DNA from 2 places in the Mycobacterium sp. Soil_C_30 genome. Region 1 is predicted to be linked to the other one. Evidence: riboswitches for the same ligand, from Rfam matches in the RefSeq annotation. Region 1 holds a riboswitch; the other holds the start of a gene.
What was found. A riboswitch is a leader RNA that binds a small molecule or an ion and turns the genes downstream of it on or off. The one in region 1 is predicted to bind cobalamin.
Positions count from the first base shown of each region.

Region 2: another riboswitch for cobalamin. It lies ahead of AC3A6P_RS13180 (ABC transporter substrate-binding protein); the one in region 1 lies ahead of cobN (cobaltochelatase subunit CobN).

Region 1 is NZ_JBDGJH010000004.1:369,819-373,000, reverse strand. It holds gene cobN (cobaltochelatase subunit CobN) at 1-1,393, opposite strand, end outside; cobalamin riboswitch at 1,433-1,572, opposite strand; gene AC3A6P_RS09980 (cytochrome P450) at 1,655-3,094, opposite strand.
Region 2 is NZ_JBDGJH010000006.1:44,502-47,683, reverse strand. It holds partial or broken gene AC3A6P_RS13185 (glycosyltransferase family 87 protein) at 1-949, shown strand, start outside; cobalamin riboswitch at 938-1,073, shown strand; gene AC3A6P_RS13180 (ABC transporter substrate-binding protein) at 1,108-2,079, shown strand; gene AC3A6P_RS13175 ((2Fe-2S)-binding protein) at 2,076-2,702, shown strand; gene AC3A6P_RS13170 (FecCD family ABC transporter permease) at 2,723-3,182, shown strand, end outside.

The DNA.
Region 1 (3,182 bases):
CGATGTTTCCGGCCCGCAACGCGGCCAGCACGATCTGCCCCGCGTCGTTGACGAAGAGCTTGCCGGGCGCTGGACCCCAGGCTTGTTGCATCTCTCCGCGCAACCCCTCGGGCACGTCAGCGGTCCAGGCGGTGTACTGCTCGGCACTCACCGTCACGTGCGCATCGGTGAGTTGTGTTGTGGTGAGCCACTCTTCGTCCTGACCGCCGGCGGCGATCAGGGTGTGGATCAACCGGTCGCCGGCCTCGGTCTCGTCTTCGATACCGAGCACACCGAAACCGTCGCCGACGTCGTAGCCGTCGGCGGCCAGTCGGCGCAGCAGGCGCACGGTGGAAGCCGGGGTGTCCAGGCCGACGGCGTTGCCGACGCGGGAATGCTTGGTGGGGTACGCCGAGAGCACCAGCGCAAGCTTCTTCTCGCCGTTGGGAACTCGGCGCAACCGGGCGTGGTTGACGGCGATCCCCGCGACCCGGGCGCACCGTTCGGGGTCGGCCACGTAGTGCGGCAGACCGTCTTCGTCGATCTCCTTGAACGAGAACGGCGCGGTGATGATCCGGCCGTCGAACTCGGGGATGGCGATCTGGTTCGCCGAGTCCAGCGGGGTCACGCCGTCGTCGTTGGCGTCCCAGTCCTCGCGGGACGACGTCAGGCACAGGCCCTGCAGCACCGGGATGTCGAGGGCGGCCAGCCGCTCGATGTCCCAGGAGCCGTCGTCACCGCCGGCGCTCACCCCGGCCGGTTTGGACCCGCCGGCGGCGAGCACGGTGACGATCAGCGCGTCCAACGTGCCGAACGCTTGGTAGAGCTCCTCGGGAGCGCTGCGCAGCGACGACGCGAAGATCGGGACACCCACCGCGTCGCCGGTGGCGTCGATGGCGTCGGCCAGTGCGTGCGCGAACCCGGCGTTACCGCTGATCTCGTGGGCCCGGTAGTACAGGATGCCGATCCGTGCTGCTCCGTCGGTCTGCTCGGGGCGCTGACCATAACCCCACTCGGGGATCACCGCCGGCGGCTCGAAGCCGTCGCCGCTGAGCAGCACGGTGTCGCAGAGGAACGCGTGCAGTTGCCCGAGGTTGGCCGGGCCGCCTTCGGCGAGATAGGCGTGCGCCTGCGCCGCCAGCCCGATCGGCACCGTCGAGTTCTCCATCAACTCGGGGCTGGGCTGACGCTCACCGCCGAGGACCACCATCGGCAGGCCGCTGGCCCGCAGGGTCTCCAGTTCGGTGCGGATCTCGTCGGAGGACCCGAGCACCCGCATCACCACCACGTCGGCGCCGGCCAACACCGGCTCGAGCGGCTGGCGGGCGGGATTGCCCAGGTTGTAGGCCGCGCCGCTGGCGCGGGCCGAGAGCAAGTCGGTGTCCGAGGTGGACAGCAGGGCAATACGGGTCATGTCATCAGGCATGATCGGCCTCCCCGGGGTTCGCGCCCCTCGCCGTGGATCCTCGCGGCCAGTGTCTGGCTGTGACCACCGGCGGCCTCACGGCGCCGTGGCCTTCACAGTGGCGGAACCGCCCCGGATTCGCACCGGGTTCCTGCTCCACGAGGTGTGTCGCGACCAGCCTAGTGCAGAAGCCCGCCCGAGCCGACCACAGGTGTTCGAGACTGCGGCCACGCCCGCAAAACCCGCCCGAACACCGGCGTCACCGCAGTCTCAACGCTGGGAGCGTCGCCGGCGCAACCCCAGCCGGAAACCCTTCGGCATCAGAGTCAGCCGCTCGGCCACCTGCAGCTCGTAATCCGGGTCGGCGATCAGGTCGTAGCGCCTGATCAGCGAGCCGAGCACCAGCACCGCTTCGTGCAGGGCGAACTGCCGCCCGATGCACGAGCGCTCGCCGGTGCCGAACGGTTTGTACAGGTGCGCCGGCCGGGCGCGCAGGTGTTCGGGGGCGAACCGGTCCGGGTCGAACCCGTCCACCGGCTTCAAGCCGGGCGCGGTCCATTGCGGGGCGCGGTGCAGCGTAGTGGTCAACGCCAACACCCACTCGTTCTTCCCGATGGCGTACCGTCCCGCCAGCACCGTGTCCTCCCGGGCCGACCGGTAGTAGGCGGGCACGGTCGGTTGCAGCCGCAGCGATTCGTCGAGCACACGACGCACATAGCGCAGCTTGGCGATCTGCTCGAATTCCGGTGCGTCGTCTCCCCACACCCTGTCCACTTCATCGCGGGCGCAGGAGAACACGTCGGGATGGGTGGACAGGAAGTAGAGTGCGAAAGACAAAGCACCGGAAGTGGTTTCGTGGCCGGCGACCAGGAAGTTGATCAACTGGTAGCGGATGTTGGCCTCATCGAGTGCGGGCCGGCCGTCGTCTGGAGAGTCCGGGCTGGGTGCCAGCATGATCTCGAGGAGATCATCGTGGTGCCCCAGCCCTTCGGCTCTCCGGCCGGCGATGATGTCGTCAGCGATCCGGTGCATGGCGTCGGCATGCCGGCGCACCTCGCGTTCATAACGATTCGCCACGAACTTCGGCAGGTAGGTGGCCCGGAACACCCCCAGCCGGTCAGCTCCCACCAAACCGGCCACCATGTGCTCCACAAAAGGATGCGGTTGCTCGGAGTGGAACGCGCCGAATGAGTAACCCGCCGCGCAGCGCCCGATGGTTTCCAGCGTCACCCGGGTGGTGTCGGCGGAGACGTCGACGGACTCCCCCGAGTCGGCATGCGCATCCCAGGCGGCGGTCAACTCCGCGGCCGCGTCGAGCATCGTGGGGTGGTAACTCCGCATGGCCGCCTGCGAGAACGCCGGCATCAGCAGCATGTGCGCCTTACGCCAGTTGGGTTCGTCGTTGTGGGCGGTGAACAACCCGTCACCACCCATGACCCGTAGCGCCACCATGTCCGGGCCGAGGTGCTTGCAGAACCGGGTCTCGTCGTTCAGTTCGGTGACCACCTCCGGACCGGCGGCGACCACCCACCGGGCACCCAGAAAGCGGAATTCGAACAGCGGGCCCAGCTTTTGGGCGAGGTCGGAGACGGACTGGGCGGGCTCGTCGCCGCGGAAACTCAGGACGTCGCCGAGCAGGGGCACGCGTCGGGGCGGATGCGGAATCCGGCGGTCCTGGATCGCCCGGCCGCTGCGAATGTGAGTCGTCATGAGCTGTGTCCAATCAAAGCCGGCCGGCACCTGTCGTTCCCCGATTACTGCGGACAGGGTAGTTCGACGTGCCACCGATTTTGATGCT
Region 2 (3,182 bases), on a different contig from region 1:
GATGCTGGCCGGACGCCGCATCTGGGACGCCGCCCTGGTGGCCGGCTCGCCTCTGCTGATCTTCCAGATCTTCACCAATTTCGACGCGCTGGCAACGGCTTTCGCCATGGGTGGGCTGCTGGCGTGGGCGCGCCGAAGACCGGTGCTGGCCGGTGTGCTGATCGGCCTCGGGGTGGCGGCCAAGCTGTATCCGGCACTGTTGCTCCTGCCGATCGTGCTGCTGGCGGTGCGGTCGGGCCGTCTCGTCGAGGCCGGTAAGACGGTGGCGGCGGCGCTGGCCGCCTGGCTGGTGGTCAACCTGCCGATCATGGTGCTGTTCCCGCAGGGGTGGGCGGAGTTCTTCCGGCTCAACAGCCGCCGCGGTGAGGACATGGACTCGCTGTACAACGTGTTCGGCAGCTTCACCGGCTGGCGGGGTTTCGACACCGAGCTCGGCTTCTGGGAGCCGCCGGCGATTCTCAACAGTGTGGTTGCGCTGTTGTTCGTGTTGTGTTGTGCCGCAATCGCCTACATCGCGCTCACCGCACCTACCCGGCCCCGGCTGGCGCAGTTGGCGTTCCTGGTGGTGGCGGCGTTCCTGCTGACCAACAAGGTGTGGAGCCCGCAGTTCTCGCTGTGGCTGGTTCCGTTGGCGGTGCTCGCGCTCCCGCACCGCAGGATCCTGCTGGCCTGGATGACCATCGACGCCCTGGTGTGGGTGCCGCGCATGCTGTTCCTGTTCGGCGAGCAGAACAAGGGGTTGCCCGAGCAGGCGCTGACCACCACCGTCCTGCTGCGTGACATCGCCGTCATCGGGCTCTGTGTCCTGGTGATCCGGCAGATCTACCGCCCCGCCGACGACCTGGTGCGCTGGCGTGGCCGTATCGACGACCCGTCGGGCGGGGTCTTCGACCGGGCTCCGGACAACCCACCCTCGTGGTTGCCGGCCTTCCTCTCAGCTAAAGTCGGTAGCGCCGGTCAACCGATCGGCTCCGATGGACAAGCAGGAAGCCGGTGTGAATCCGGCGCGGTCCCGCCACGGTGACCGGGTAGCGAACCCGGAAGTCCGATACTGCCTCCACCGGATGAGCCTGCCCTGGGACGAGGACATCCCGGATGGAGTCACGCATGACCGTTCGCACACTCTGTGCCACCCTCACCGTTGTAGCGCTTCTCGCCGGCTGCAGTTCGGCAGCTTCGGACACCAAAGTCGAAGCGGCAGAGGGCTTCCCGCTCACCATCGACAACTGCGATGAGGCCGTCACCGTCGACGCGCCGCCGGCCCGGGCGGTCGGCTATTTCCAGCAGTCCACCGAGATCATGCTGGCGCTCGGATTACAGGACTCTGTGGTGGGCAATGTCTACCCGGACAATCCGCCGCTGCCGCAGTACCAGCAGGCCTACGACGACATCCCGTTGATCTCGGACAAGGACGCTTCCTTCGAACAATTGCTGGCGGCGGGCCCGGATTTCGTCTACGGCGGCTACCGCAGCGCGTTCGCCGAGTCGGAGGGCCGCGCCCGCGCGGCGTTCGCCGATGCCGGGATCACCACGTATCTCAGCCCGGAGGCCTGCGCGACGGGCCCGGTCCGGATGGATGACGTCTACGCCGAGATCGAGCGGGTCGCCACGATCTTCGGTGTGCCGGAACGCGCGGAGAGCCTGACGACCGAGATGAAACGCAGCGTCGACGACGCGCGCGCCGGCCTCGAGGGCGTGCCACCGCTGAAGGTGTTCGTCTACGACAGTGGCGAGGACTCGGCATTCACCGCCGGCGGCAAGGGAATCGGAACCCAGCTCATCGAATTGGCCGGGGGAACCAACATTTTCGCCGATCTCGACGAGGTGTTCGGCGACGTCTCGTGGGAACAGGTCATCGAACGCAACCCCGATGTCATCGTCATCTATGACTACTTCGGCGCGCCGGGGGTGGAGAACAAGAAGGAGTTCCTGCGGTCGCGGCCGGAGCTGGCCGACGTACCGGCGATCAAGAACAACAGGTTCGCCGACCTGACCCTGCAGGACACGGTGATGGGGGTTCGGGCGCCGTACGCGGTGGGCAAGCTGGCAGCGCAGTTGCATCCGGACCGCTTCCAATGACGTTGGCGGCTGCGCTCACCCGCGCCGCCCGGTTCGGCGGGTACTTCGAAGTCGGACTGGACGGGGCCGTTCCGGAGTTCGACCTCGACAGGACGCTGACGGCGGTGGCCGCCCGGCTCGGTACCGCCGAGTCACGGGTGGCGGCGTCCTCTCTGCAGTACGAGTTCGCCGAACGAGTGTGGGCGGTGTCGCTGGGGGCGTGGGCTTTCGGCCGCATCGTGCCGGACCTGACCGGGCTGCGGTACGGCGCCGGCGCAGACGGCAGGCTGGTCCTGGGTTTCGCGGACCTGCGCGGCACCGATTGTCTGGGTGCGACCACGGAGCAGGTGGCAGAGTTGTTGGGGCACAACGTCATCAGCCAACTCGAAGTCTTCCACGAGACCGTGCGGACCGCCACCAAGATGACCGATGGTCTGCTGTGGGGCAACGCCGCCACGGCATTGGTGCTCTCGGCGCGGTCAGCCAGCCGGGGCCGGTCCTGCTATGCCGTCGCGTCGGCGTTGTTGGCACAGCCGCCCCTGCTCGGCCGGGTCATCGGACCGATCACCACCCCCAAGCGGCGGAGCTGTTGCCTGTTCTACCGCACGGCCGCCGGACGCAAGTGTGGGGACTGTCCGCTGTGAACCCGCGGGCTTCCTACCCCATGGTCATGCTGGGCCTGGCCGCCCTTCTGGTCGCCAGCATGGTGCTGGGTCTGGCGATCGGCTCCATCAACGTCCCGCCGGCCGATGTCGCCAAAGCGATTCTGCAACAACCTGTTCCCACGCATCACGCGACCATCGTGCTGCAGGTGCGGGGGCCGCGGGTGCTGCTGGGCGCGGTGGTGGGTGCCGGCCTGGGTGTGGTCGGGATGACCTTGCAGGCGCTGGTACGCAACCCGCTGGCCGATCCGTTCCTGCTCGGGGTCTCCTCCGGTGCTTCGGTGGGCGCGGTGGCGGTCATCCTGACCGGGGTGACGGTGTTCGGGTTCGCCTCGACGTCCGTCGCCGCCTTCCTGGGTGCTCTTGCGGCACTGGGGTTGGTGTACCTGCTGTCCCGCGCCGGTGGCCAGATCACCACCACCCGCCTGGTCCTCGCCGGTGTCGCGGTCGCCTACGTGCTGT